DNA from 3 places in the Salipaludibacillus sp. CF4.18 genome. Region 2 is predicted to be linked to each of the others. Evidence: riboswitches for the same ligand, from Rfam matches in the RefSeq annotation. Region 2 holds a riboswitch; each other region holds the start of a gene.

Region 1 (10,628 bases), on a different contig from region 2:
CACTCTATTGTAATATTGTCAAGATGGTTGGTTGGCTCGTCCAATAACAGTAAGTCCACTGGTTGGATGAGAGCTTTAGCAATCGAAACCCTTTTTCTTTGGCCCCCGGAAAGCTCACTAACCTTTTTTGAATATTCAGGAACTCCCAGTTTCGTCAGTACCGTTTCGGCAATCGTATTAGCTTCCCAAGCACCTTCATCATCCATTTTTCCTTGAGCTTTAATGAGTCTATTTTGAGCCCCTTCATCATTAGGGTTCTTTTCTAAAAGAATTTGAGCCTCTTCATAAGCTCTCAGCGTTTTCATAACAGCTGAATTGCCATAATATACTTGATCCAAAACAGTTAGTTCTTCTTCTAAAATTGGCTCCTGAGGTAAATATTCCAGGAGAAAGTCATTAGAGTGGTCTAGCTTTCCACCTTCTTTACCTTCAATACCCGATAACACTTTTAATAGTGAGGACTTGCCCGTTCCATTCACACCTATTAGCCCGATTCTGTCTTTTTTTTCTATTGAAAAGGAGATGTCATTAAACAATGTTTTCTCCCCGTAAGTTTTACGTAAATCTGTTACCCTGAACATACTCATGAATTGATCATCCTTCTCTACTTACTCTTACCTCTCATTGTATCTGAAAAAAGGAATTCGCGATAGGTCCCCGCACAGTTCCTATGGTAAAATAATAGAAGCAGCGATGCTATGTGAAACTTTTTGCTTTTTTAAACGTAACTATTTATGAAAGGAATTCAATTAATTTAGTTAGAAAACAAGATAATTGGTTCATCATTGAACACAGTACAACGATTGATTATAAGGATGAGGTGAAGGTAATGACTCAAATGATTTTAGTAAGTGCGCTTTTAGCACTTTTATTTTTGCCGCTTGAACTCAGTTGGTGGCGAATGGCATTTTTCCGTAAATGGATTCCTGTCCGTTACATATTAGGTATTATATATGGAGTATCTTTATTTTACTTCGGATTGCTCGACCAAAGCTTAACTGCTATTATTGCCGCTTATTTACCTATCATAGGAATTGGATTAATTGTTGATAACACACTTATTTTTATGTTTAAAAAATCTTTCCGGAAGAAACAGGCAACCACCGGTGCTGCTATTGGATTAATAGTGCTCGTAGGTTTCTCTATATTCTGGCTGATACAACCTTTATTTTTAGCAGATGTAAAATTTGATCTTGCTGATGGAGAAGAAGTTACAGTCGAAGAAATGGATCCTGTAAATGAAGAAAATATTCCTATTGTGCCAAGAAGTTATGCCCAATACCGGTCTAATGTTTTAATGGGCCAATTAGAAAATCCGGCCTTTTATACTCTAGGGGAAACAAGGATTCAACGGGCGGATGAATCCCTCTATTGGATTACTCCGATTGAATATGATGGTATTTTCCGTTGGTATCGAAGTGACTTTGTTCCGGGTTACATTAGAGTGAGTGCAGAAAACCCTCGGGAAGAACCTGAACTTGTTTATACTGAAATGAATTATGTTCCGTCTGCGTATTTCCATGAAAATTTAGAGCGTCATGTTCGCACAGAATACCCAGAGATTGTTATGCATGACACGACATTTGAAATTGATGAAGAAGGCAACCCTTTTTACATTATTAGTTACGGGCATTTCACTGAATTTCGTCGTGTGGCAGAAGTCGACGGCGTCGTCACCATTAACCCTGCAAGTGGAGAAATGGAAAAATACGATGTTGAAAATACTCCTGCATGGATAAATAGAATTTACCCTCCTCACATTGCCGAAGAGAGAAACACATGGTTTGGTATTTACAAACAAGGCTTAATTAACCGCTTTTTTGGCAGAGAAGGGCTTACACAACCTACTGAATGGGGCGCTGATGATGCTGTGACCGGCGTTGTCAATGCGGACCTTCAGCTAAACTGGTTTACGGACCATATGCGTTTACAAAACGAAGGAGAAGAAGCCTCAAATTCCATGGTTGGTTTTACAATGTTTGATACAAGAACCGGAGATCTGAATTACTTTCGGGATGCTAGTGGAATGTTAAACGGTCGAACTGCAATGAACTTAGCTGAGCGTACATTCCGTCGTGATGACTATGTTCCAGGAACACCATCCTTGTACAATATATATGGTCAATATACATGGGTCGTTCCTCTAATGGATCGTAATTCTGTCTTTAGACAAGTGATGCTTGTCAGTGCACGTGATGAGAATGTATATGGTCACGGAGAAACAAAACGGGAGGCTTTTGGTGCCTATCAACTAGAACTCTCCAGAAATATAGACGAGGATATTGTGCCTGGTGAATTAACTGATATGGTTGAAATCACCTCAACAGTTGAACGAGTCTATCAATGGGACCGGGAAGATAATGTTACAATCAGGCTATTGTTAGAAGGGGAAGATCGAATTTTCACCGTTAACGCATCTTCATACCCTCGATCAGTATTCATTGAACCTGGTGATGAGATAACAATATCTTTCATGGATTCAGGGGAAGACATTCAAGTTATCGAAGAACTAGATTTTTAAATAGAATCCTTCGTTCCCAAGAAAATCGTCCGTTTAGAGCGAATTCGATTACTCTGTTCGAAGTAAAACTACAATCGTATTAATATTCAACACAACAACCAATAAAAAAGGATGGTACCGCATGAAACAATTTGCGGTACCATCCTTTTTTTAAGAGATAATTTATAAAATTAGCAGCTACCTTCACACCGCGCGTATCAAGGGAAACCCTCCCTTCTTTTCGAGTAGCACCTACACGCAATTCGAAGGTGCTACTCGTGGCGGTGGAAGCTGACGCTGTATTTAATAAAAGACGGCTATGCCGTTTTTCTTATAAAACTTTTATTTCGCAGAGATGAGTGATCTCGCCTTTTTGGTTGCTTCCACCATATTCTCTAGTGCTGCGATCGTTTGATCCTCTGTACGTGTCTTAAGACCACAATCCGGGTTGACCCAGAACGATTTCGCAGGTAAAACTTCCAATGCTTTTTCAATTACCTGAACCATATCGTTTATTTCTGGGATTCGCGGACTGTGAATATCATAAACACCTAGCCCGATTCCTTTTTCATATACATTCGTTTTAAATATTTGTATTAGTTCACCATGACTGCGGGATGTTTCAATAGAGATAACATCAGCGTCTAATGCATTTATTGAATCGATAATGTCGTGAAATTCACAATAACACATATGAGTATGTATTTGTGATGTTGGAAGAACGTGTGCTGTTGCTATACGGAATGATTCAACAGCCCAAGATAAGTATTCCTGTTGATCCTCCGCTTTTAGAGGAAGTCCTTCTCGCAATGCCGGTTCATCTACTTGAATCATTTCAATCCCTGCATTCTCTAACGCTTCAATTTCCTCTACAAGAGCTTTCGCTATTTGCCTGGTTACTTCCTTGTTTGAGATGTCATCTCTTACAAATGACCAGTTCAGGATCGTTACAGGACCTGTGAGCATTCCCTTTACCGGTTTCTTCGTTAATGTTTGTGCATATGCTGTTTCTTTCACAGTCATTGGTTGATCAAAGTTTACATTCCCGTAAATCACCGGAGGCTTCACACAACGAGACCCGTAGGATTGAACCCAGCCATTCTTAGTAACCGCGAATCCTTCAAGCTTTTCTCCAAAATACTCTACCATGTCATTTCTTTCAAATTCTCCATGTACAAAAACATCGAGACCAACCTTTTCTTGAATGTCTATCCACTTTTCAATCTTTTCGTTAATTAACGACTCGTATTTAAGGTCGTCTAGCTCCCCTTTACGCCACTTTGTTCTTGCTTGACGCATATCTTTCGTTTGGGGAAAGCTTCCAATAGTCGTAGTAGGTAAGAATGGCAGATTCCATTTTTTCTCTTGCAGACCTTTGCGTTTCTCAAAAGAGAGCTCTCTCTCTGTTTTAATACCTGCAAGTGTTTGCGCCTCAATATCTTTTCTGAAAGGAGATTGGTTGAATTCCTCTACTTGTTTTTGATGGTTTTGAAAGTCTTGTGAATATTCCTTGCTACCAGAACGGAAATGATCACCTAATAGTTTTAGCTCAACTAATTTTTCATCAGCAAAAGCAAGCCCGTCTTTGAGTTCTTTTGTTAATTTCACTTCCTGATTTAAGGATACTGGAACATGTAAAAGACTTGAAGAAGTTTGAATGAGTAATCTCTCACTGGATACTAAGCCTTTTAATTCTTCTAATAGTTGCACAGATTTCATTAAATCAGCTTTCCAAATATTTCGACCATCAATTAGGCCAACTCCAAGAATTTTATCGTTTGGAAAACCTAATTCCTTGATATATTGCAGGTTCTTCCCTTTGTCATGCTTGAAATCCAACCCAAGTCCTTTAACTGGAAGAGAGACAATCTCGCTATAATAATCGACGGAATCGAAATAAGTTTGAAGAAAGATATTAGCTTCTGGTACAGCCTTTGTAAGCTTTTTATATAATTCTTTGAATTGATTAATATCTTCTTGCGACAATGATGTCACTAATGATGGCTCATCTAATTGTATAAGTGAGGCACCTTCGTCATGTAATTCCTTGATAATTTGCTCATATAATGGCGTTAATTTATCAAGCAAAGTCGAAAATTCCTTAGGCTCATACCCTTTAGATAGTTTCAAGAATGTAAAGGGTCCTAATATAACAGGCTTCCCATCAATGCCTAATTCTTTCTTTGCTTCTTTATATGCTTTGAGTATTGTATTTTCTTTAACTTGTGGAGTCCATGAGGCTTCAAATTCAGGTACGATATAATGATAGTTTGTATCAAACCACTTCGTCATTTCACTTGCTTGTCCAGCTTCACTTCCCCTTGCCATCGAAAAAAATGTTTCAAGTGTATCATTTTGCTTTGATTTAAACCTGTCTGGGATAACTCCAAACATCATTGCTGTGTCTAGTACATGATCATAGTAACTGAAATCTCCCACCGGAATAAGATCAATTCCACTATCTAATTGTTTTTGCAAATGCGATAGTCTAATTTGCTTCATTTTTTCATTCAAAATCTCTTCAGTAATATCTCCTTGCCAATAGGATTCTAGTGCCCTCTTCCATTCTCTTTCTTGCCCTATTCGTGGATAACCTAGATTACTTGTTTGCAAAATTATTTTCCCCTCTCATTTTTAAAACTATTATCTTCGGTTTGAGTTACGATGACCTAAAGGATCTATTCCCTATCAAAACGAAAAAAAAGGATATTTTCGCCACCTCTAAAAGGGGCAAAAATATCCTTACGTATTTGTATGAGATACTAATGACACCTCCCTATTTCCCGTAGGTCGACAGTGTTGAGAACTAGGCAGGTCTCCTGACTTTTAAATCATCATGAATTTGGCCTTCCCGGAAATCAATTCCAGTGACATCATCAAATTCACTCATTAAATACAGTGGCGGGACCGTTCTGGATTTTCACCAGATTCCCTTTTAATTGTTTAATATTCAGTCTTTTTTTAATAAAACATGAGAAATTAAACAAACCTATTTCATCATTATGAAATTCCTTGAATCTTACTTCTTTTCAGACTATTTGTCAATAGCCGCACTATTGAATTATCAATACCAAGAATGAAAAAAGGCCTGCACCACTTGGATTTATTCCAATGATGCAGGCCTTTCAAAAAGTTTTTATTATCTGCTCTCTTTTTTATAAGCCAATGATTTAACTTTAGCAGCTGGTCTGCTGCTACTGCTTCCGCTATTTCGACCGCGATCACGATCTGTGCGTGGACGACTGTTCGGCTTTCTTGAACCGCCACCTCCGTCACGTCGTTTACCACCGCCGCCGTAGCTTCCGCCACCTCCGCCGCCACGTCGTTTAGAGTGGGCAGGAGCTTCGCTTGTAAGACGAACTGGTGTCTGACTTGGCTCTTTCGTCATCGTTTTCAAAGCTGCTGCGACAAGTGTCTCAGCATCATGCTCAGCCAATAAAGACTTAGCCGCTGCCATTAAATGTTCAAAATTACCTTTACGTAGAGACTCCTGTAAGTGATTCACAGAACGATCTTGACGACCAGCTAAAGCATCTTCATACGTAGGCATAGATTGACGCTTCATTGTTTTTTTAGTAACCTTCTCAATGATTTTAAGATGATCACGTTCTTTTGGCGTCACAAAGCTAAATGCGATACCACTTTTTCCTGCTCGGCCAGTTCGGCCAATTCGGTGAACGTAGCTTTCCGAATCTTGAGGAAGATCAAAGTTAAAGACGTGCGTAACATTATTTACATCTAGTCCACGAGCAGCAACATCTGTAGCTACGAGAATTTCGATTGTTCCACGTTTGAATTTACGAATAACTGCATCACGGCGTTCTTGCTTCATGTCTCCGTGTAAACCTTCAGCAGCGAATCCACGAATACCTAGTGATTCTGTTAATTCATCGACGCGACGTTTTGTTCTACCAAAAACAATCGCTAATTCTGGTGGATCAACGTCTAAAATATGACTTAGAGCATCAAATTTTTGCTTTTCCTGCACTTCAATATATCGTTGTTCAATATTTTCGACAGTCATTTCCTTTGATTTAATAGCAATAGTAACTGGGTTTGTCATAAACGAATTAATAACTGTTTTTAATCGCTTCGGCATTGTTGCAGAGAATAACATCGTCCGACGATCTTCTGGAACTTCTTTAAGGATCGTTTCAATATCTTCAATGAAACCCATGCTTAACATTTCATCTGCTTCATCCAATACTACTGTGTTCATATATTCAGGACGAATTGTTTTACGGCGCATATGATCCATAAAACGACCAGGAGTACCAACAATAATTTGTGGATTTTTTTTCAAACCTCGAATTTGTTTCGAAATTTCTTGCCCACCATAAATTGGCAAAGCTGTAACTCCTTTTTCTTTTCCTAACTTATTTAACTCTTCACAAACCTGCATAGCTAACTCACGTGTTGGAGCTAATACTAGACCTTGAGGATGACGAGCTTTCGGATCAACTGATTCTAACAAAGGAATACCAAATGCTACGGTCTTACCTGTACCAGTTTGAGCCTGTCCAATAACATCTCTACCATCTTTTGCAACAGGTATTACTTGTTCCTGAATTGGTGTTGCTTCCGTAAATCCCATTTTCTCGATCGCTTTTAATATTGGTTCCTCGATATTTAAATCTTTAAAAAGTGCCAAATTTATAATCTCCTTTTGGTTCATCTTTCCCGTAACGGCGCAAGGTAATTCTTAAAATTACTAAGCGCTATATCAATAATATTTAAAGAAAACAGCCCATTCCTTATAGATAAACGGAACAAGCTGCTTATGTTATCCTCGTTTTGAAGGGCTTCATCTTTATCTTATACGAAAAGGATGAATTTCATGTATTTTTTTATTGATTTTAAATCAACCTTTTAACTATATCATATTTTTACCAAACTGACCACTAATTTCTTCATTCTACGTTTTAGGTGCCAATGACTTAAGATCAAGCAGCTCTTCAATATCATCTTTGCCTAACGATGTAATCATTGTTTCGCCAGGTTGGATCACACGATCTAATAGATCACGTTTCTTCGCCTGTAGCTTGTGAATTTTTTCTTCGATTGTTCCTGTTGTAATCATTTTAGTCACTTGCACGACTCGTTTTTGTCCATATCGGTAAACGCGGTCTGCTGCCTGTTCTTCCACGGCAGGATTCCACCACGAATCAAACAAAATGACCGTGTCTCCTCCGGTTAAATTCAACCCTGTTCCACCTGCTTTTAAAGAGACGAGAAATAAGTCTTTTTCGCCATTATTAAATCTCTCGGCAAGTTCTACTCTGTCTTTTCCGGGAGTCGAACCATCTAAATAATGATAATCCCGTCCCGCTTCAAATAGGCGACTCTTAATAATCGAAAGCATTGTTGTGAACTGACTAAACAGCACCACTCGTCTTCCTGAGTTTCGTGCTTCTTCTAAATATTCCATTAATCGCTCTAATTTACCCGAACTTCCTTCATATTCTTTTAAAAACATACCTGGATGGCAGCAAATCTGTCTTAGTCTTGTTAATCCAGCAAGTATTTTCATACGATTTTCCTGTAATTTATTTTCTTGAATAGCTGAGCTTGCTTCTGCCTGTAAAAGCTGAAGTTGCCCTAAATACAATGCCTTCTGGTCTTTTGTTAAGTTTGTGTACTCTACGGACTCAATTTTCTCTGGAAGTTCTGTTAATACATCCTTTTTCATTCTTCTCATTACAAACGGTTTTATACGTTTTGCAATTCTAGCTTCCTCCATATTTTTATACATATGTCTATTTTTGAAAATTCCCGGTTGGACAACAGATAATATGGAGAACAACTCATCCAGCGAATTTTCGATTGGAGTACCACTCAATGCAAAACTTTTCGATGCTTTTATTGCCTTCACTGCTTTAGCTGTCAGTGTACCCTCGTTCTTTATATACTGTGCTTCATCTAAGACCATTGTTGTAAAAGACTGTTCCTCATAATCTTTGATGTCCCGACGAATTAACGGATAGGAAGTAATCCATACATCACAGTTTTTTGCCTGTTCAAGTACCTCTTTTCTTTCCGTTAACGATCCTGAGATAATTGCAGTGGTTAAGGTGGGAGCAAAACGTTCAATCTCTTTTTGCCAGTTATAGACAACACTTGATGGACAAATAACAAGAGCCGGTCCCGCATCATACTCTTCTTTCACAGCCTGCAAATAGGCAATCGTTTGAAGTGTTTTTCCCAATCCCATGTCATCCGCTAAAATTCCGCCAAATCCATAGTAGGACAGGGACATTAGCCATTGAAAACCACGTTTCTGATAGTCTCTGAGCACATCATCTAAATGAGCTGGTATTGGAAAGTCAATCTCCTCAGGATCGGTCAGTCGTTCAATAAGCTTTTTGAAAGCACGATCTCTCTTAACCAGCACTTCATTGGTCTCCGAGAGTTGAAAAGCACGATACATAGGAACTTGAGCACTTGCTGATGCATCCTTACTGGATATTTCAAGATCCTCCATCACTTGTTTCATTCCTTGAAACTCTTCACTTTGCAAATGAAGATATGCTCCTGAATCTAAACGGTAATATTTCTTATTATCTAAAAGACTTCTTAAAACCTCTGACATTTCTTCTTCAGAAATTCCTTCAATTTCAAACTCCACATCTAAATAATTGAATTTCTCATTCGTTTCTACTTTTACAGCGGGACGTTCTAGCGGCTGATAGACAACATTCCGTAAGTTTGACGTAGCATACAAGTGAAACAGCTCCGAGAGTTCCGGTATATCGTAAGAAACGAAGTGAAGAATTTCCTCTATGTCATCCAGATACAGTTCTGTACCATTGAATTTAAAAGGCACGTTTTCAATATACGACAATAAATAAAATTCTTTTTCAACGTCCCTGACAATCAGCTGATTTCCTTCCTTTTCGGTTTGTTTAAACGGAGAAAAAGTTACTTCTCCATACTGAAAAACCACTTCAGCTGTTGCCCTCTCTTCATTATAATCTACATATAACTTAGCAACCAATGGCGACATTTGAATGTTTTCCCGGATGGAATCGCTCAGGGAGACGTCACCTATTTCTCTTAGCCTAGGCAAAACAACCGAAGCAAACGTTTCTAATTGATTTTCTTCTACGAGCAATTCCGGCGTATCTTCGAGTACCATTTGAAAAAACAAAGAATCGAACGCTTCAAGCTGTGCCCCTTCTAAAGGGTAAAAAGTTCCTAATAAATATAAGAGCCCGTATCGTTTGCCAAAATATTGAGCATACATGGCTCCTTCCCATTTCATCCGATAAATACCTTGATTTGACGAATCCTCCACTACACTAAATTCTAGTGGTGGCTTCCCTGTACTGATTTCAAAATGATCGAGAGGACTAAATGCATCTTCAATGACTATTTTTCGTGGTTGTAACAACTGAAGCATCTCCATCACATATGAGGAGGGAATATGAAAACTCCGCTGCTGTTCCGCTGTTCTTCTCAAGTAAGAATAAGAGAAAGCAGGTTCATCCGATTTTTTCATATCTAAAATCATGCTCATTTTACGAAAGATTTCAATATCTTCTTCTTCAAAGAAATAGTCGGATGGATGATACGTAAATAGTTTTGAAAATTTCAGTGCTTCGTTCTCTTCAACTGCTTTTAACAAATCGGTAATGCTTTTTACGACGTACAATCGTTTAGGTCCAATTTTCAATTCTAATTCAATTGCTCCGGCTATTCTTTTGCTGAATGTGGATTCTAACTTAATCGTATATTCCACTTGCAATGCTTCCCGTTCATGAAATGTTTCCTGTTTTTTTACGTATAATTGTTCAAATGATTCAATGAGTTGCGAAGTTCTCTTTCTTTCTTCCGAAGTCACATTAAATTGGGAAACTTGAGCAGTTACGTCAGCATTTATTTCACTTAACATTGCTTGCCCCTTCTTGTCTTCAGAGATGGCAATAAGTGCTGCAACAACATGTTTACACGGTCCAGAGTATGCTTCATCTGCTGGACAAGAGCATTCCATCCGATTCAAATTCAAACTCGAATCAAATCCAATTTCAACTTTATAAAGCTCGTTCCCTGCTACTTCAGCTTCATACATAGACTTTTCCTTATTTATTGATAAATCCAAAACGTTATTTAATTGGAAGTATTTCTTTCC
Region 2 (10,628 bases):
ACGAATGGGTTAGGGTTGATCAAAGGGTTACATACTCAACTCTTAGAAGAAAAGGTGACGATTCTGTCAGAAGGAAATGCACGATACTCCAATCGTGAACTTCCTGTAAAAGGATTTGAAATACATATGGGTGATTCCACATATGAGGACAAATATTCATTACCGTTTATACAATTAGCAGACGGTCGTCATGATGGTTTTATTCAAGCAGATCAACGCTGTATAGGTACGTATTTCCATCATATCTTTCACAATGATTTATTACGGATAGAAATTCTAAACGATCTAAGAACCAGATTAGGTTTACCACCTATCCATGATAGAAAGCCGTTCGAGGCTATTAAAGAAAAAGCGTTCTCAGATTTGGCAATGGTTGTTGAAAAAAGTCTGGATATGGCCTTGATTGAAAAGAAGATGAAAGAGTTTTCGGATTCGGAAAGGGACAACTAGGATGGAGGGGCTAGATGATGGAACAAACAATTAAAAAAATTAAGGCCGTCGATAAATCGATAACAAAGGAAGTTGAAGCATATTTGGATACGTTGACAAAGCCGCCCGGTAGTTTAGGGAAATTAGAAGAGTTGGTCGTTCAATTAGCGGAAATAACAGGAGAAAATTTTCCACAAGTGACTCCACCGGCTATTATCGTTTTTGCTGGAGATCATGGAGTGGTTAACGAAGGGGTATCAGCATTTCCTCAAGCGGTAACTGCACAAATGGTTCATAATTTCCTGGACGGAGGATCAGCGATAAATGTTTTGGCGAATCAGTTAGGAGCCTTTTTGGAAGTTGTTGATGTCGGTGTCGCTGAAACCATTACCAGGGATGGTCTTGTCAAAGAGAAAATCGGTTTTGGTACGAAAAATTTTGCTGAAGAGGATGCTTTGACAAAAGTAGAAGTAGAAAAGGCAATACGTGTAGGAATTAACATGTCTGAAAAAGTGATCGGTCAAGGTGCTAAAAGCTTGATTCTTGGAGAAATGGGCATCGGAAACACAACAAGCAGTAGTGCAATCTTAGCTGCCGTTAGTGGGGCAGAAGTATTAAAGGTTGTTGGGACTGGCACAGGGATTTCTTCAGAAACGTTAATTAAAAAGCAGCGTGTTATTGAACAAGCACTTGCAGATCGTCGTCCGGCAAAGGATGACCCTTTGGATATTTTAGCAAAAGTAGGTGGTCTGGAAATTGCAGCAATGGTTGGTGCGATGCTAGGTGGTGCTTCTCGACAAACACCAATTCTCGTTGATGGATTTATCTCAACAGTAGCTGCGATTTTAGCGACTAAATTATGCAGTAACGTAAGAGAATATTTAATTTTTGGACATCACTCACAAGAGGCTGGCCATACATTTGCATTAGCATTACTAGATGCGAAACCATTATTGAACTTGAATTTCAGATTAGGGGAAGGGACAGGGGCTGCAATGGCTTTTCCTATCTTAGAAGCCTCTACCAGAATCTTGCGTGAAATGGCTACGTTTTCTTCTGCAGGTGTCTCTGACGCGGAGAAAGGAAACGCTGAAAATTAAATTTACTTTTTGTAAAAACTAACTTATAATGACTGATAGAGCAAAGAAGCAAATTACATATAGAACAAATAGGTTCCCTTTATATTAACGAAAGTTCGCGTAGCGGCTTTTGCTAAACGTAAAGGGTGAAAAGGGAAGTTGGTGAAAATCCAACACGGTCCCGCCACTGTAAACGTCTAGAATCTGTTTAGCAATTCCACTGTGCTGTCGGCATGGGAAGGAGAAACGGATTTTCCAAAAAGACGTGAGTCAGGAGACCTGCCTATTCGTTTTTAAGCTCCTTCGAGGAAAGGAAGTTTAAAATGCATGGCATTTTCTGTTATTATTAATAGAATTTTTATTGTCAAACCCCGTCTACACACATGCATTTTATTCTTAGTGCCTTTCCTTATGGATTTGCGCTTTTTTTGTTTTATTTACAGATAGTTAAGAGGAGGAAACAAAAATGACAGGTATGATTAAAAAATGGGGACAAGGAAGTTTAATTTTCATGGGTGCAGTGAGTATGCTCGTTGCATGTGGTAATAACGGTAATACAAATACTGAGGTAGAAGAGACTACGAATGAAGCCGCAGTAGACACGGAAGAAAACGAAAATACGGCAGCTAATAACTCGAATGAAACAACGGAAAACAATGGCGCGAATGAAACGGCAGATGCTGAAGAATTTCCGGTAACAGTAACAGATGATGCTGGTAACGAGGTAACGATCGAATCTGAACCAGAATCCATCGTATCACTTCAGCCAAGTAATACGGAAATCTCTTTTGCACTTGGTTTAGGCGATAAGTTTGTAGGAGTTTCCGAATATGATAATTATCCTCCCGAAGTGGAAGATATTGAAGTTGTAGGGGCGCAGGATATGGATGCCGAGCTCATTTTATCGTTGGCACCTGATTTAGCTCTTGTAACGGATTATCATTTTGAGAATCACCCAGAAATTCTTGAGCAGTATGAAGAGGCAGGGATTGATGTTCTTGTAATTGGGGGAGCTACATCTTTCGAGGGTGCTTATGATTCCATGCGTCTTATCGGCGATGCGACTGGTACATTGGAAGAAGCAGAAGCGATTATTGAAGATATGGAAGAAAGACTCACTGCTTTAACAGAAGCGACTAGTGACATCCCAGAAGATGAAAGAAAAAAGGTTTGGATAGAAGTTGCACCATCACCTGATATCTTTACAACCGGGACAGGTACGTTCATGCATGAAATGCTTGAAGCTATTCATGCAGTAAACGCTGCCGAGGACCAAGAGGGATGGGTTAGCTTAACGGAAGAAGAAATCGTTACGTTAAACCCTGATGTGATCGTAACTACGTACGGATACTATGTGGAAGATCCGATTGCAGAAGTAACATCACGAGAAGGTTGGGATAATGTTCCCGCTGTAGCAAACGATGAAATTTATGACGTGGACAGCGATGCAGTAACTAGACCGGGGCCTCGTTTAATTGAAGGAGTGGAGACACTTGCAGAAGTTATCTACCCGGAAGTTTTTGAATAATAGAGTAGTATGGTTATACATTTTCAGTGGGGGGCTTGTACTTAGTACAATCCTCCTTGGTTTGTTTTACAGTAGTGTTACGATCCCAATCCCGACAATCTTACATATCATTGCAGATCAAACGCTAGGTTTAGGGTGGATGCAGGAAGTTCCAGGTAATGAAGAAGCGATTATTTGGAATATCAGGTTTCCAAGGGTACTATTAGCATTTTTTGTAGGTGCCTCGCTTGCGTTAGCAGGGGCAGCTTTTCAAGGATTGTTAAGAAATCCATTGGCGGATCCTTATACGATTGGGGTTTCATCAGGTGCAGCTTTAGGTGCTGTGTTTGTGATCTTTTTCCAATTCACTATTATTGGTTTGGGGAATTTCACATTACCAATCGTGTCTATTGTCTGTGGATTTTTGACACTCATGCTCGTTTTTGGCTTGGTGAGACTAAGCAGTCGAAGCATGGCCATCGAAACGATTATTTTAGCAGGAATTATTATTGGGGCATTTTTAGGCTCTATTATTTCTTTAATTATTGCTTTGGGCGATAGGGATTCGATGATGCAAATCATTTATTGGCTTTATGGTAGTGTAGGAATGAGAGGTTGGAGTTATGTTCAACTTATTGTTCCGTTTATGCTAGCAGGATCGTTTATGCTGATTATCCATTATCGGGAGTTGAATGCATTGGCGTTAGGCGAAGATGCTGCGGAGCATATCGGCGTGAATGTAAAAAAGGGTAAGATCTTTATTTTAGTCGGAGCATCTTTATTAACGGGGGCTTCTGTCGCTGTTTCTGGTTCCATTGGATTTGTTGGATTAGTGATCCCACATTTGGTGAGGCTTGTTACTGGACCAAATCATCGACATGTTCTCCCTTTATCTATGCTTGTGGGAGGATCCTTTCTTATTCTGGCTGACATCCTTGCCAGAACAATTATAGCACCAAAAGAGCTTCCTATCGGTGTGATTACAGCACTAATAGGTGCGCCATTATTTGCATTCTTGCTTATCAGAGACCGAGTTGGAAGGGGGAAAACGAGATGATTGAAGTGAAAAATCTTTCTGGAGGATATTCAGCCGATGATCCAATTGTTAAAGGACTTAATTTTGATATACAACAAGGAGAGTTTTTTGGGCTCCTCGGACCAAATGGAAGTGGAAAAACAACACTTTTTAAGTTGATCACGGGAACGTTGCCTTTGACGAGCGGTGAGATATTACTGGACAATACATCTTTGTTTTCCCTTTCTAAACTGGAAAAGGCACGCAAAATAGCAGTTCTTACACAGGAATCGCATGTATCCTTTGATTTTACCGTAGAGGAAATTGTTAGTTTAGGACGCTATGCTTTTCAAAAGGGTATTCTTAAAAGCTTGTCTAAGTATGATAAGAACATCATCAGTGATGTGATGGAATTAGCGAATGTTACACAGTACCGGTTTAAACAATTCCGGTTACTAAGCGGTGGGGAAAAACAACGGGTATTACTTGCGAAAGCATTAGCACAAGAACCTCTATTACTATTATTGGATGAACCGACCAATCATTTGGATATTAAACACTCCTTATATATGCTGGATTTATTGAAAGAATGGCAACGAACGAAGCAGTTAACCATTTTTTCCATTTTACACGATATTAATATTGCTGCGCTATATGCGGACCGAATTGCATTATTGCATGAGGGAACTTTTTTAGATATTGGAGAAGTTGAAGTACTTAGAAAAAAAGATCAGCTTAACAAATTATATGAGGTAGACATTCGCACGCAGTCCCATCCGAAAGTACCGAAACCACAGATCTTAATGACACCTAGAAATGAAGTATCAGTAACACGAATGGAACTCGGGAAAGCCTATCAAATGAAGCAGAATGATGATTTTATCCATCTTGAATTTGATCAACCGTTACGTACGATCTCAAACGGTGTGGTTGGAGAAGGGATTCAATGGGTAAAACATTATTGTAATTTTCACGTAGATAAAAATTATGATTGTTCTTCTCCGAAGGAAGAATTAGAAGGATGGATGAGAGATAATGGTATACCTCCTGAGCAGGCTGTAGGAATGATGACGGCGGTACAGTTAAAATATGCGGTAGTCAGAACTGCAAAGATAGAAAACATCCAATTTATTACCGTGGTAACTGCAGGAGTAGGCAACGCCGTAGATATTTCTCAAGAGGGAGACTATGAAAGAGAATACAAAATAGGTACAATTAACACAATGGTTTTTGTAGATGCCCATTTAACCGATGGTGCGTTAGTAAATGCTTGTATGTCGGCTACTGAAGCAAAAACAAAGGCTTTAAGTGATTTAAAAGTGAAAGACCCTTTCACTAATACGATAGCTACAAGCACATCGACAGACAGTCTTCTTATTGGAGTGACGCAACAGGGAGAAGCAACCCCCTATGCCGGTTCAGGTACATTTGTCGGAAAAGGGATTGGACGAATGGTATATGAAGCTACTAGAGAAGCCATTGAATCTGAGTTAAAAAGGAAGATATAGCTGTGTTAGAAATAGTTGTTTCATCGAGTGTCATTATTTTATGTATGGCAATTATTCTGGATCTGCTCATTGGAGATCCGAAATGGCTTCCTCATCCGGTCATCGGTATTGGGAAGCTTATTTTATTATTAGAGAAACGTTGGAATGCCGGTTCGTCTAAAAGAAGAAAAGGATTAGGGGTTCTTTTAACTTTTACGGTGATAGGGACTGTATATGCTCTCTCCTTATCGATGGTTTTACTAGCATTTAAACTACATATTGCGTTAGGGATTTTCCTGGAAACCTACATGATTTTTACGACAATCGCGATTAAAGGTCTTCGGAAAGCAGCTTTACGTGTTTACGTCCCATTATCTCAAGGAGACTATCCGACAGCACGTTATCAATTAAGTATGATAGTTGGAAGAGATACGCAAGATCTGTCAGAATCTGAAATAGTCAGAGGAACGGTTGAAACGCTTGCAGAGAACACCGTTGACGGAATAACTGCACCGCTCTTTTGGGCATTTGTTGGGGGAGCGCCGTTAGCAATGGCCTATCGCGCCGTTAATACCTTAGATTCGGTGGTCGGCTATAAAAATGAGAAATTTCATGATTTCGGTTGGGCCTCTGCCCGCTTGGACGATATCGCTAATTGGTTACCGGCTAGAATAACTTCCGGTTCATTTTGGTTGTCCTCTTTGTTTATAAAAGGGGCGAACAGAAAACTTGCTCTTCAAATAACATTCAGAGATGCTAAAAAGCACCCTAGCCCAAATGGAGGATGGTCCGAGGCGATGGTAGCAGGTCTCATGGGTATTCAACTCGGCGGCATAAACTATTATGATGGCATTATCTCAAGACGGGCTGAAATGGGAGATCCGTTAAGAGAATTGGAAGGTAAGGATATTAAAAAAGCCATAGTATTTATGCATGGGGGCTGGATCGTCTTTTACATTATTTTAAGTGTTTTAATCAGCATCATTTAAAGGAGGATTTCATATGAAATGGCCAAGTCATGGTGGACAACCAGAGGCATTAAGGAAGAGCCTCGATTTTTCCATGCCGAGCGACGTAATTGATTTCAGTGCTAATATTAATCCTTTAGGACCGCCAATATGGATGAAAAAAGAGCTAGGAAAACATTTTTCTGAACTGATAAAATACCCCGATCCGACGTATTTTAAGGCGAGAAAAAGTTTGGCGTTTTCTGAGGACTTGCAACCTGATCAAGTTTTGGTTACAAACGGTGGTGCAGAGGCGATTTTCTTAATCGCCAAATTGTTTGAAGGCAAACAAGCAATAGTCGTCCATCCGACATTTTTAGAATATGAACGAGCGTGTTTTCACTATCATCTAAAAGTGAAGGATGCCTTTTTTTCACTAGACGAGGAGTTCGAACTGCCAATAGATAAAATGATAATGGAATGTAAAACAACGGATGTTATGTTTCTCTGTCGTCCGAATAATCCCTCAGGAACGATTGTAAAAGAAGAAACGGTTCGAAGGTTATTGATAGAAGGGAAAAAGCATGATACATATATCGTTGTAGATGAAGCTTTTGTCGATTTTTTGTCTGGTGAGGAAGCAAGCTTGTCTGGACTTTTAAGCGATTATGAAAATCTGATTATATTAAGGTCTATGACAAAAATGTATGCGATACCTGGGCTAAGAGTCGGATATATATTAGCAGATAAGAAGATTATAAAACAGGCTGGAGACGGACAAATCCCTTGGAGCGTGAATACTTTGGCCGCAAATTTTATACCAGGGATGGTTGAGGACAAGCTATTTTTAGAGACGACTAAAACGTGGTTACAAACGGAATTAACCTTTTTACGCGAGGAACTAGACAAGTTGAATTTCTATATGTCGTCCACACATGTTAACTTTTACTTGTTGCGGGACCGAGAATTTCCGATGGAGATAGATCTTTTGTTTAAACATTTATTAAAGGCGGGGATCGTAGCGAGGCATACGTTTAATTTCAAAGGTTTGGATGGTCATTTCCTTAGGCTGGCAGTCAGGTCTTCCCGTGAAAACAAGGTTTTACTTGAGGCATTAAAAAGCTGGAGAGCGAAGCAATGATCGTATTTATCTCTGGCGGAGCACGATCGGGTAAAAGTGGTCTAGCAGAAAGATTAGCACTTTCCGGCTGTGAGAATGAAAAAGGGAATTTAACTATGTCTAAACTTGTCTACTTGGCAACTTCAAAACGGAGTGACAAGGAAATGGAGGACAGAATTACACGCCATCAAAAAGAAAGGTCGGCCACTTGGGAGACCTTAGAAGAACCAGTTGACCTCGTGTCAGTTTTAAAACAGGCAGAGACTGATAGTGTCATTTTACTGGACTGCTTAACAATCTGGTTAAGTAACGTCATGTTTCATGAAAACTATCATGAGGAAGTGATAAAGACAATAATTAGCGATGTGATTAAGCAGGTGAAAATAAAGAATATTTGCTTATTTATCGTTTCTAATGATGTGAATGAAGAAATTCCTCATGAAAGTGATGTCGTGAATCGATACATCTATACGTTGGAAAAAATACACCATCAATTAACAGCGGAAGCGAGAGAAGTAATACAGGTGATTGCTGGCATACCTGTTTACTGGAAAGGCTAAGTTACTATGAAAAATTCTATGTATGGCTTTTTATTAGCAGTGCAATTTTTGACGAGACTACCTGTTCCGGTCACTTGTCCATGGAATGAAAAAACAAGTCGTTGGGCGATACGATTTTATCCCTTAGTAGGGATGATAGTTGGGTTTATTTTAGCGGGGGGATGGGTTTTACTGAAGGATTTTATCCCTTCCGAGATACTAGCTTTATGTATTATTTCTTTATGGGTCTGGCTAACGGGGGGGCTTCATCTGGATGGATTGATGGATGTGGCAGATGCAGTTGGCTCGAATGCTCCATTAAAGAAAAAGTGGGAAATAATGAAGGATCCGCATGTCGGAAGCTTTGGAATCATTGCCTTGTTATTTGTGTTGGCATGGAAAGTGGTCTTGGTATTTGAACTTCAATTAGCCGAGATAAATGACATAACGATTATACTGGTGATGCTAGGAATTATCGGCTTTGCTCGTTTTCATGCCGTGTTGCTTTTAGGCGTATTTCCTTCTGCAAAAACAAGTGGTTTAGCATGGGAATGGAAAAAGAATCTAACTATTTTTGATATTTTCTTTTCTTTTTTACCATTAGTAATACTATGTGTATTTGCACCGAATGTCATATTCCTTGGTCTAGCATATGGTTTGTTTATCCTCGTTTATGGTGTCTGGATGATGAAAACATTTAAGGGGACGAATGGAGATTTAATAGGAACTGCAATTGAAGGAGGAGAATTATGGGGGCTACTCAGCGTTTGGATATTTTTCTTGTACGGCATGGGATAACAAAATGGAATCAGGATAAAAGATATTTAGGACATTCGGATGAGTCTGTTTTACCAGGAGTTTTTGAAGAAATGTCGGAGCTAAAACAAGAGCTGAATAAATATTCATTTGATACTATTTTTACGAGTGATTTAAAACGGTGCCGGGAAACATCTGATTATTTGGTTGGCAATAAGCTAAACGAGTGCATTGTAGATCAACGATTGAGGGAGCTGCACTTTGGTGAATGGGAAGGCAAAACGTATGAAGAATTAAAAACGAATCATGTCTATCGGAATTGGATTGACGACTGGGAAAGTTACAATCCTCCTACTGGAGAAACAGCTATTCAATTTAAATCCCGAATCAACGAATTTCTCGGTGAAGTCTATGAAAAAGCGCAATCTAAGACGTGTAATCATAATCAAGTGCTCGTAATTACGCACGGAGGAGTAATTAAATATATTCTTTCCTCACTAAAAGAGTCTTCTTCCATTTGGGATTTCAAGATCAAACATGGAAATGGTGTCCGAATTTCGCTTGAATATCAAGAAGGAGGTTGGCTGTGCAACTCTATATCGGAGGTTCCTACGCCGGAAAAAGAATAGCAGTAAATAAAAGATATGAAAACTCCAGTTGGCTATCCAGTTATAATGGGAATCTTCTTTTAGATTGGAAATCAACATGGCTGAGAAACACACATCTCGTGATAGAAGGTTGGGAATACTGGTTAAAAGAAAGCATACATAGCACAGAGATAGATAAGATTCGTCAACAATACAAGCTGTTATTTCAAGAAATACTGGAAGAAGAGGCGAAACGGGATGAAACGGTGATCCTCATTATGTTGGAAATCGGCAAAGGAATCGTACCAATTAATGAAACAGACCGTAAATTAAGGGATGTTGCCGGCTGGATACAGCAGGATGCTGCTGAAGCAGCAAAAGAAGTTTTCTATGTTTGGCATGGACTAGAAAAGAGATTGAAATAACAGGCACATTTCATGTGTGGATTAACGGGATGATATTGATTCACATTAGTAGAAAGTAAACCTAAAATTAGATAAGACTATTCCCCCTTTGATTACCATAAATATAATATTTATCCATAATAAATAAGGAAACATGTTGTAATAAAACCGTCCAGGTAGTATAGTAAAATCATTGATTTTGATATAAAAGAAAAGACGAGGTGCATTTTCTTTAAAGGAGAATATTATGGGTAGAAATTCTAGGAAAATAGATATTTTGAATGCTGCTTCGAAAATTGTTGGGGAAAAGGGAATCTTTAATTTAACGTTGGAAGCCGTTGCTTTAGAAGCAGGTTTCAGTAAAGGTGGACTCCTATATCATTACCCATCGAAAGAAGCTTTAGTTAAAGGAATGGTGGAACATTTAGCTAGTAACTATCGTGAAAAAATTGAGTTAAGTGCAACAGAAGACCCGGTTGAAAGAGGAAAATGGACACGTGCTTACGTAAATGTAACATTTACTCAGTCCTATAAAAATAAAAATGTGAACTCCGTACTATTAGCTGCAAAAGCGGTGGATGCAAAATTATTAGATCCAATTCGGGAGCTTTATAAGGAATGGCAAGATAAACTTGAAAACGATGGGATTGATCCTACGAAAGCAACAATTATTCGGCTAGCATCGGACGGAATCTGGTTATCCGAACTATTTGACATTGAACCACTGGATGATATTGAAAAAGAAAGAGTGTTCAAAG
Region 3 (10,628 bases), on a different contig from region 2:
ACCCGTCTTTCCAGCAGAGACGTCTTCATAGGACGGATTTTCAGTTTCACCGCCAATGTAGCCTACTACAGCTTCATTCACACCTTCGATTGACTCGAATGGTTTTTCCATACACCAGAAACAGCCTCCAGCAAAGGTAGCTATCTCTCTCGTGTCTTCTTGGACATCAACTTCAAGTGGTTCACTACCATAAGAACGCTTTGTAAAATAGTCATATATAATTGGTACAAATATTAGTGCAATGATGGAGAATAAGATAGTTAACGATAGTATTGTTAACTTTTTCAAAATAGTCCCCCCTTTTCAGTGGTAACCTTTGTTTATATTATACAGTGATTTAACTGAATTCTCACGAAAAGTGACTTCCTAATTCTTTATTAATATCATAATTTGTGAAGCATTGGCCGCGGAAAGCAGCCATAAAAAAAAGGGTCCGAAAGCAAAGCCTCCGGACCCTTGAAGAACATTTATTTTGCAGTTACAACTAATTCTACATCTATATTTCCTCGTGTAGCTTTAGAGTAAGGGCAAAAATCGTGTGCTTTATGAGCCAACTCTTCTGCTTCTCCTTGGCTTACACCTTCAATATTCACATGAAGTACAACACCAATTTTTACGCCACCGTCTGCAGAATCTTTCATTAAACTAACTTCACTAGTAATGGAGGAATCAATTTCCTTTTTTTCTTTAGACGCCATTAAGTTTAATGCGCCGTCATAACACGCTGCATAGCCAGCTGCAAATAACTGCTCAGGATTTGAAACACCAGAAGGAATTTCGTCACCTTTTGGCATTGATAAATCAAGATCTATGACACCGTTGTCAGATTTTACGTGCCCTTCACGTCCACCTTTAGCTGTTGCTTTTGTTGTTAACATGATATCTGCCATGTGTACATCACTCCTTAGTGAGATTTTCTAAATTTATCCTACTCAATACTGTTTTCACTTAAATATAACTTTCTAAACATCCGTTTCAAAGAAAAATAATATTAGGAAGAGAAGGCTTTCTTAAAGTCACTCATCACACGTCGTCTGCGTTCAATATATTTCCAAACCCATAAGACAAATAACACTGCACCAATAAATAGAAACGTAATCACCCAAACATGGAGTGATAATGCGAGATAGCCTATTGCTAATAATAGGCCAGTAAATAAATGATGAATTGCTGTGTGCGCATTACAGGAAATTAAGTCTGTAGGTGCTTTGTCGTAATATTTTTGAGCATACTTAATTGCTTGAAGCATAAACGGCAAGGATAAAAACGAAATAAAGATGGTATAAGGTGCAAAACCGACAAGTGGAAGAAAGGCAATTACTCCATATCCAATGATAAATAATGAAAGAAGTACATTCTTTGCCCCTTTTTTGCCAAGCCTGACTACCAAGGTATTTTTACCGGTTGCTTCATCAGCAGTTGCATCTGGAAATTGATTAATTAACAGAACGTTCGTGATTAGTAAAGCTACTGGTATAGAAATGAGTAATACCTCTGTAGAGTACATTCCTGTTTGAACATAGAAAGCACCTAGCATCATTGCCACACCATAGGTAGTTGCAATTAACACTTCGGCAACCCCGACAGATAAATTAATGAATGAAAACCTATCTTTCCCATTCGTATAAAAGAAACCAGCGATTAATCCGTAACCGATTAAAGGTGCTATTCCCCAACCACTCTGAAAGGTTAGAAATAAACCTATTAAACCGGCGATTATAGTTAGTAGGATGCCGAAAAACCCCATATCCGCCTTGGAAATAAGACCTAGTTGAATCATTTTTGAACCACCAGTAAATGGACGGATTCCTTGAGTGTTTTCAGTATCCCTTTCTGCATCTTTCCAGTCGTTAATCATATTCGTACCAGCTTGGACCATAAGACCTCCAAGTAACGTTAGAATAAATAATGACCAATTAAAGAAATCAGTAAGTGCGAAGGCCATTGCGCCACCAATAACAATAGGAATAAATGAAGCAGTTAATGATAGCGGTCTAATTGCTTCTTTCCAAGCATTAAAACGCGATTTTAAATCTTGTTTATCTGTTGACTTAGCTTGATTTTCTTTTAATTCAATAACTGTAGGAGCTTCCCCTTGAAGAATTTCAGGGACAAATCTATATTTTACTGTATATGGTAATATTTTTATGAATTCCAGTCGATCGACGGCATCCAGCTCCTGGAACTGTGCAACAATTGGGGATCTGGGTCCAAGAAGTTTGGCTGCTTTTGCTCTTTCCTCTTCGGAACGAACGACTGAAGCTCGTCCAATAATTTCACACTCTTCCATTTCCATAAATGTTTGACCTTGATGGATCAACATAGCTGTTTCTGGAATATTACTCCATTGAATAACTTTCGGATCACCTTTCATACTCGTTACATAGACATTAAAAGATTCGTCTACAGCATAATGCATCATTCGTTGTCTGGGAGTACCCATGTTGGAAGTCCCTACAGAAGTGACTTCTGCACGATTTAAAAAATCTGAAATTTCTTGTTTTGATCGCTGTGTCATTCCTTTTTCCTCCTTTTGATTTTTTATCATGATGTCTATCTCAAAGCTACGCTAGACGATTCAAAAAGTAAAGAAATCTGCCATGATTTACTCTAAGGCTGAATTCGTGAAAAACTTCTTCAAAATATAAAAAAGTTAAAGACACTAGATGTCTTTAACTTTTTTACTGAGGCTATCGCTGGTTAGATTAAGAAAGCAGCTATTTTAAATAAAAGACGGCTATGCCGTTTTTCTTATAAATCATCAAAGTCGTTATCTTCTGAGACCTTGGTATATTGTCTGGATTTTTGTTCAAAGAAATCGGTCTTCCCTTGATTTACATCTTCATAAACTTTAATCCACTTCATCGGATTGGAGCGATATCCTTCAAAAGGTCTCTCAATACCAAGTTCGTTCACACGTTTGTTTGCCATGAACTTAATATAATCTTCTAGATCTTGAATTGGAATTTCAGGGATCTTCTCGCCAATAATATAATTAGCCCATTTTATTTCAAGTTCGGCAGCTTTAATAAACGTATCTTTTACAAACTGATCGATTTCTTCCGTTTGTAATTCAGGGTTTTCTTTTCGTAACTCTTTAAAGATATTCGCAAAAAGAAATACGTGTAGCTGCTCATCGCGGTTTATATAATTGATCATGGTTGATGTGGAAACCATTTTTTGATTTCGTGCTAAGTGATAAAAGAAACTAAATCCAGAATAGAAATTAAGTCCTTCTAAAATTACATCATAAACAATGGATTCTAATAGCGTTCGTGGCGTTGGATTCTCAACAAATGCTTCATAGCCCTCAGCAATAAAATCATTTCTTTCTCTTAAGATTGGATCATGTTTCCAATACTCGAAAATCTCATCTTGTTCATTTTTATTTACAAGACTGGATAAGACATAAGAATAACTTTGATTGTGGACAACTTCCTGAAATGCTAGCACGGTCATGAGTGCATTTAAACTGGAATCCGTTAAATATTTCGAAACGTGCATCGCATAATCTGTTTGAACACTATCCAAAAATGCAAGTAGTCCAATGATTTTCTTAAAAGCATCTTCTTCTGGCGGTGTAAGTGATTTAAATTGCTTTACGTCCGTACTCATATTGATCTCAAAAGGAGTCCAAAAGTTACCTAGCATGTTTTTATAAAGTGGATATGCCCATTTAAAGCGTACATCATCCCAGTTTAAAATATTGGAACTTTCTCCCAGGATAATTCCTGTTGACGCATTAGGAGCATTAACATCGTATAGTTTTCTTTGTGTAAGCTTCGTCATTTTCTATTCCTCCATTAGTAAAACAGATGATTAACTAGAACAACTGTCACAATCTTCGAGCTCGCTTGATGTGGAACGTACGTAATATGTTGTTTTCAGTTGATTATCCCAAGCAGCTAAATGAAGACCTAGCAGTTCTTTTGCTTTTATATTATTTTTTACATATAAATTAAATGAAATAGATTGATCAATATGCTTTTGTCTGGCACCATTTTGTTTAATACTCCAATGCTGATCAATCGTGTGAGCTGGCTTATAGTACCAGGTTGTTTCCTTTGATAAATTTGGCGCAGTGACAGGAATCTTGTAATTCTTTTTCTCCTCGGCATATTCTTTTTTGAAAATAGGATCAATCGAAGCCGAGGAACCTGCGATTAAGGAAGTACTGGAGTTTGGTGCCACCGCCATCAGATATCCATTACGAAGACCAGACAACCTTACTTCTTCTTGAAGCTCTCTCCATTTCTCAGACTCGTATCCCCGTTTCTTAAAATAAGAGCCGGTTGCGTAATCAGAGCCGTCAAAAGCTGGATAAGGTCCTTTTTCTTTTGCTAGTTTCATACTTGCTTTCATCGTATAGTAGTGAATTTTTTCATAAAGTTCATCTGCGTAAGAGACAGCTTCCTCTGATTCCCAAGTTATTTTCAATTCAGCAAGTAAATGATGCCAACCAAATGTGCCTAGTCCGATAGCACGGTATTTTTGATTGGTGATTTGAGCTTGAGGCACTTCGATTGTGTTAAGATCAATCACATTGTCAAGCATCCGAACTTCAATATTTATCAGTCTTTCAAGCACGTTTTCCTGCACAGCTTTTGCAAGGGAAATAGAACTTAAATTACACACTACATAATCACCTGGATTTTTCTTGGTAATCATCATGCCATCTTCGGTCACTTCTTCTTCGACTGTTGTGGAACTCATGTTTTGCATAATTTCCGTACATAAATTAGAAGAATATATCATCCCTTTATGCTGATTTGGATTCATTCTGTTTACCGTGTCACGATAAAACATATAAGGAGTCCCTGTTTCAAGCTGAGAAACCATAATTCGCTTCATAATGTCAATAGCAGGAACCGTGTCCTTGGATAACTTTTCATTTGCTGCACATTCTTCATAACGCTGGCGGAATTGTCCTTTACCCTTTTCTTCATCGTGAAAATCCTCTAAAGAGAACCCCATCACTGTTCGAACTTCATGGGGGTCAAATAAATGCCAGTCAGCCCGTTCTTCGACTTTTTCCATAAATAAATCAGGCAATGTCACCCCAGTAAATAAATCGTGGGTACGTTGTCTCTCATCACCATTGTTAAGCTTTGCATCTAAAAATGAAAAGATATCTTTGTGCCAAACATCAAGATAAACAGCAATGGCTCCTTGTCTCTGGCCTAATTGATCGACGCTGACAGCAGTATTATTTAATTGCTTCATCCAAGGTAGTACACCTGAAGACGTCCCTTTAAACCCTTTAATCGAAGAACCTTTAGCGCGGATTTTACCCATGTAAATACCAAGTCCACCACCGTTTTTACTGACAGTAGCTGCATCGGTATTGCTATCAAATATTCCTCGTAAGCTGTCATCCACTGTATCTATGAAGCAACTAGAAAGCTGACCATGCGTTTTCCCTGCATTAGCGAGAGTCGGTGTAGCAACGGTCATGTAAAGATTAGATAATGCCCAATAAGCTTCTTTAACAAGTGCTAATCGTTGTGATTCTGGTTCTTTGATCATTAAACTCATCGAAATGACCATAAATCTTTCTTGCGGCAATTCTAAAAGCCTGCCATCGTGTGTACGAGCTAAATATCGATCAGCTAATGTTTTGAGTCCAATGTATGTAAATAACTCATCCTGCTTATGGTTGATTACTGCTTCAATTTCGATGAGTTCTTTTGCTGAATAGTTGTCGGCTAGTTCTTTTTTGTAAAAACCTTCATCAACCAGCTTGTTGATGAAACCAGAGAAATTCTCATAAGCAGGAAAAGAACGGTTCAATTCCACTTCTTCGTATAACTGCTTAGCATAAAGATCAGCTGCCACGTATGTCCAATTTGATTCCTCTGCATGTAATTGATCTAGAGCACCTAGTACATATGCCGATTTATTTTTACCACTGCCGGCATCAATGTGATCAATACGGGTTTGAAATGCCTCCCATGATAAATCAGGAAATCGAGTTTGTAAATTTTTGATTCCTGTTTTTATATCATTTCTTATAACTGTTGTGTTTACCATTCATCTCATCCTTTCAAAGTAGAAAAGCGGTACCGTCTCGTCTCACTGGGAGAAGTTTAATCCTCTATTTTAGATGCTGGATAGCATAAAAGATTAAAACAAAAAAACCTTCCCAATCGGTGGGAAGGTAACATAAAACGGTAAGAGGGGGATAACGAACGACGTTCAAGATCACACGAAAAAATCATCTGCTTGAATCCTCTACCGTTTCTCATGCTCAACCCCCGAAGATCAGAAACTAAGAAAATAAGGCAGGTCTCCTGACTTTGCTTCATCCTACTTTGAGCCTTCCTGTATAATCACCATCAAAAGATGACAAATTTATACAGTGGTTCCCTCAAATCGTCCACATTTACAGTTGCGGGGACAGCTTCGGATTTACACCGAATTCCCGATTAAGCCTAGTAATCCAGGCACCTAATTTTCTTATTAATATGAAATTAACATACAAGATATAGATTTATAATTTAACGAAATACGATATCTTGATTATCCTACTATTCTATCTTACTTTTTTTGGGGATGCAATCTTTCTTTTTTAATAAATAAAAATATAATTTAACCCTTGAATTTAAGTGTCGTTTTTAGTAGAATACTAAACTTGTGAGTGTAGAATTGAAATTTTTATAAGAAAGGTGAATCTAATGCTTTATTATCCAACTGCTTTTGATTCAAAGCAGGAAAAAACGAAAGAAGATCGTTTCAGTGAATTAGAAGAATTAGAATTTCAAGTATTTCGTATGCAGCAAAATATGAAGGAAATCTCTAAACACCATGATGTACTCGGAATAGATGAAACAAAAGAAAATAAGTGGGTCATTATTTATGTCAGTGATGACGGAAATATTTGTAAAGTTATGGCTCATGATTGTGAAAAACCTTACCAAGGGAAATGGGATTTCTCAATACACGCTCATTACAAAGATGACTTCTGTGTCCATATAGATGATATTCGTGGTAAAGAAAACCTTGGCTTTGGCTCTGTTTGTATGAGATTTCTGAAAGAGTACACAGCGGAACGTAAAAATATACGTGCTATTTCCGGTGCGATTTCAAAGCGCGATTGGGGACATGTAGATCGTTTAGAGTATTTCTATAAAAAACATCGTTTTCACGTGGAATTAGAACCAGAAGAAAAGAAAGGCGAAATCATTTGGCAACCTATGTGACAGCCATCTCTTTAACGATTATTTGAATTTTTAGTAAGAATATCTAAGTTTTTCTCCAGTTTTTTATAATAACCTGCTGATAATCTGTCTTTAGCACCTCGCAAAATTTCTGTTGAATAGTGCTTTGGCGGTGCACAGGAGGTCTCCTTATGTATGACGGTGAATGACAAGACCTCCTTAAGTGTTCCTTGTTCTGTTTGAATGTTAATTAGTATAGGGCGGTAGTTTCCAGAGTGCACGCCTTCCCGATGAAAAAGGTAATCGATGGCCTTTTTTGAAACTGCATAAATGATCCCTTCTACCTTATCAGTAACATCCGACTCAATGATATCCGCCCGTCCCCCATCATTTTGAGAAATTAAATAATCCATCGTATGAGAGTCTAATGTTCCAATACCAACTACGTTTGAAAATTCTTGTTTCATTCCAGCCTTCTCGATTCTTTCCAAATCCATACACGAACCGTACGCAAAATAATTAACTTCTTTTACAGATGCATACCATTGGTAGATACTCCAATCTTGGAACGGAACAAGCGGGTTCGATTCTTGTTCGTGTTGATGTTCAATAACGTATACCCAGGCTTCTACTGCACCTTTATCTGTTTCAATCTTTTTTTTAGTTCGATAATAAAGGTTATCTGACCTTGATTCATCATAACCTTCAAGCATATCTAATTTAGGGAGTAGTTTATCATCCACCTCATGAATTTCACCAAACACATAGGTATCTCCTTTTAAAACCAAGGCTGGATACCCATACCCTGTGTCATATAGTTTTCCTTTTATTCGGGCTTGCGCAGAAAAAATACTTGCATTCTCGATTATTTGATTATTACTCTGTCCTTTTCGTAACGTTCCGTAAACAAATAGTTTCACAAGTATGCCTCCTATACAAATTCTAATTATATTACTCTGAGAGCTCGATGGATCTAATGACTGCAGCGGGATTGCCCCCGACTACTACATTGTCAGGAACATTCTTCGTCACAACGGAACCTGAAGCGACAACAACATTGTTTCCAATTACTATACCTGGATTAATTATTGCACCCCCGCCAATCCAAACATCGTTTCCTATTTTTATTGGTTTACCATATTCTAAACCTGAAGCTCTTTGAACAGGATCGATGGGATGAGTGGCCGTATATAGTTGAACATTAGGAGCCAGCATACAGCGGTCCCCTATATCAATTCTGCAGACGTCTAAAAGTGTACAATTGAAATTCGCAAAAAAATCATCCCCAACATATATATTGAAGCCATAGTCGCATCGTAAAGGCGCTTCGATGAAGGGGGTATTTCCAGCATGACCAAAAAACTCTTGTATCATCAATTCTTTTTGTTTATAGGCTCTAATCGGAAGTTCACTAAAGTTTTTCATCCAATCTCTGGCTCTTTCTCTTAACTCAAGTAATTCGGGGTCATTGGAAAAATACATCTCTCCCTCGATCATTTTCTCCTTTTCAGTCATCTACCATTTCACCCATTCTATTTTAGTTTACATAATTATTTTATCGACAACTAAGCTTGTTCGATAAGTTTTATTCTTTCTAATGATAATTCGTCGATTTTTTCACGTAGTAGTATTTGTTCTTCTTCCAGTTTTTTTAACGTTCTTGTCACTAAGTCAAATGTTTCTTCAATTTGGGTCATTGCTTGGGTAATTTTATTGTGGACCATCCAATCTATGACGATTCCATCGAAAAAATAATCTGCAAAAGTTAATAGTTCACTCATATTTAGATCTATTTTCATATGGTTTTGAATGTCCAACAATTCATCTTGAAATTGTCTTAATCGTTTTTCGGCTTCATGAACCGTGTTTTTAGCAGTATCCAAATGACTGTGCTTCATCGAAGTTGAGATAACGCCTCCACCAAACATATCGAACGTTGACCAACCTTTAGCTTTCTCAAAAGAGGTTTTTGCGTCACCTAGTGCCAGCTGGGCAATCCCTCCTGCTTCGATTGCTTCTTCATATTCTTGCAGCCCGCCCAATACATCAACCTCAGCTTCGGTCAGATCAAAAAGAGCTTGACTCCAAATACTCTGCTCATCATGAATGAGCTTTTCTTTCCGGTCTAACATCTTAGAGTAAATAGAATTTAGGTCTCCCAATTCCTTTATTTTTAATAAATATTCTTGTTGCTCTTCTTTTAATTCAGATAAAACCTTATAGGCTTCTTGGTATTTTAATTTCGCTTCGATTACTTCTTTTTCATGAGCCAATAATTTCTCTTGTTTATTGCCAGCGATCGTTGAAAAGATATTTGCAATGGAGAGATTTCTTAAGCTTTCGATGTCTTCTTTTTCATCTGCAAGTTTTTCTGCAAGAATGGAAGTGATTTCTTTCTTATTATTAATTTGCGTTTGAAGTCTTTCCGCTTGTTCTTTCCACTTCAATTGTCTTCGAAGTTGATCCTTTATTTCCATCAGATCTTCATTTAAACTTTTCATTTCGGTATCTCTCCTCTCTTCTTCTAATTGTACGGGATAACCACATAGTTGCAAATATAAAAGGATATATCTCTGCATCAATGTAAAAGCTTGTCGTAATAAGATTAACATACAGAAAAAAATCACCTCGACTCAGAGGTGATCCAACAATGTCTAACGTGTTAAAGACCTTTATATGCTAGTCTGTATATCTCGGCTAGTTCGGTTACAAGGGGGAGTTTTGGATTTGCTGTTGTGCACTGATCTTCAAATGCTCTGTCAGCAAGTAAATCTACTTTTGCTTCAAAATCTTTTTTATTTACACCACACGCTTCAATACTCATTGGAATAGCTAGTTCTTTCGCTAATGCTGTTACGGCTTGGGCAAGACTGTCCACCCCTTGTTCCGTAGTATTAGCTGGTAATCCTAGCATTCTAGCAATTTCTGCGTATCTTTCATCTGCTATAAAATGGTTGTACTTTGGAAACGCAGTAAATTTATTTGGTTTTGCAGCGTTGTAACGAATCACATGGGGCATTAATATCGTGTTTGAACGCCCATGAGGGATGTGGAATTCTGCACCTAATTTATGTGCTAAACTATGGTTAATCCCTAGGAATGCATTAGCAAATGCCATCCCGGCTATCGTAGAAGCATTATGCACTTTTTCTCGGGCAAGTTCATCATTTCCATTTCGATAGGCTCTTGGCAGGTAGTCAAATACAAGTTGAATTGCTTTCATTGCTAATCCATCTGTATAGTCGTTTGCCATGACAGAAACATAGGCTTCTATCGCATGTGTTAAGACATCCATTCCTGTATCAGCTGTTACAGACGGTGGTACAGACTGTACGTATACAGGGTCGATAATGGCTACGTCAGGAGTTAATTCATAGTCTGCTAAAGGATATTTGACGTTATTTTTTTTATCAGTAATTACTGCAAATGAGGTGACTTCAGAGCCAGTTCCAGAAGTCGTTGGAATCGCAA

What was found. A riboswitch is a leader RNA that binds a small molecule or an ion and turns the genes downstream of it on or off. The one in region 2 is predicted to bind cobalamin.
Region 1: another riboswitch for cobalamin. It lies ahead of metE (5-methyltetrahydropteroyltriglutamate--homocysteine S-methyltransferase); the one in region 2 lies ahead of ACHABW_RS22615 (ABC transporter substrate-binding protein).
Region 3: another riboswitch for cobalamin. It lies ahead of ACHABW_RS10550 (ribonucleoside-diphosphate reductase subunit alpha); the one in region 2 lies ahead of ACHABW_RS22615 (ABC transporter substrate-binding protein).

Annotation. Positions count from the first base shown of each region.
Region 1 covers NZ_JBIMEV010000044.1:25,567-36,194, reverse strand. Annotated here, with positions in the region: gene ACHABW_RS19775 (ABC-F family ATP-binding cassette domain-containing protein) at 1-587, opposite strand, end outside; gene ACHABW_RS19770 (hypothetical protein) at 701-2,521, shown strand; gene metE (5-methyltetrahydropteroyltriglutamate--homocysteine S-methyltransferase) at 2,843-5,116, opposite strand; cobalamin riboswitch at 5,293-5,508, opposite strand; gene ACHABW_RS19760 (DEAD/DEAH box helicase) at 5,640-7,151, opposite strand; gene ACHABW_RS19755 (SNF2 helicase associated domain-containing protein) at 7,416-10,628, opposite strand, start outside.
Region 2 covers NZ_JBIMEV010000064.1:38-10,665, reverse strand. Annotated here, with positions in the region: gene ACHABW_RS22625 (cobyric acid synthase) at 1-450, shown strand, start outside; gene cobT (nicotinate-nucleotide--dimethylbenzimidazole phosphoribosyltransferase) at 468-1,529, shown strand; cobalamin riboswitch at 1,616-1,809, shown strand; gene ACHABW_RS22615 (ABC transporter substrate-binding protein) at 1,975-3,036, shown strand; gene ACHABW_RS22610 (FecCD family ABC transporter permease) at 3,002-4,072, shown strand; gene ACHABW_RS22605 (adenosylcobinamide amidohydrolase) at 4,069-5,538, shown strand; gene cbiB (adenosylcobinamide-phosphate synthase CbiB) at 5,541-6,506, shown strand; gene ACHABW_RS22595 (pyridoxal phosphate-dependent aminotransferase) at 6,520-7,605, shown strand; gene ACHABW_RS22590 (bifunctional adenosylcobinamide kinase/adenosylcobinamide-phosphate guanylyltransferase) at 7,602-8,144, shown strand; gene cobS (adenosylcobinamide-GDP ribazoletransferase) at 8,151-8,921, shown strand; gene ACHABW_RS22580 (histidine phosphatase family protein) at 8,873-9,508, shown strand; gene ACHABW_RS22575 (bifunctional adenosylcobinamide kinase/adenosylcobinamide-phosphate guanylyltransferase) at 9,466-9,891, shown strand; gene ACHABW_RS22570 (TetR/AcrR family transcriptional regulator) at 10,118-10,628, shown strand, end outside.
Region 3 covers NZ_JBIMEV010000013.1:4,928-15,555, reverse strand. Annotated here, with positions in the region: gene msrA (peptide-methionine (S)-S-oxide reductase MsrA) at 1-288, opposite strand, end outside; gene ACHABW_RS10565 (organic hydroperoxide resistance protein) at 468-890, opposite strand; gene ACHABW_RS10560 (prenyltransferase) at 992-2,518, opposite strand; gene ACHABW_RS10555 (ribonucleotide-diphosphate reductase subunit beta) at 2,752-3,789, opposite strand; gene ACHABW_RS10550 (ribonucleoside-diphosphate reductase subunit alpha) at 3,820-6,030, opposite strand; cobalamin riboswitch at 6,264-6,466, opposite strand; gene ACHABW_RS10545 (hypothetical protein) at 6,675-7,199, shown strand; gene ACHABW_RS10540 (gamma-glutamylcyclotransferase) at 7,211-8,077, opposite strand; gene ACHABW_RS10535 (sugar O-acetyltransferase) at 8,109-8,672, opposite strand; gene ACHABW_RS10530 (hypothetical protein) at 8,723-9,658, opposite strand; gene adhE (bifunctional acetaldehyde-CoA/alcohol dehydrogenase) at 9,820-10,628, opposite strand, start outside.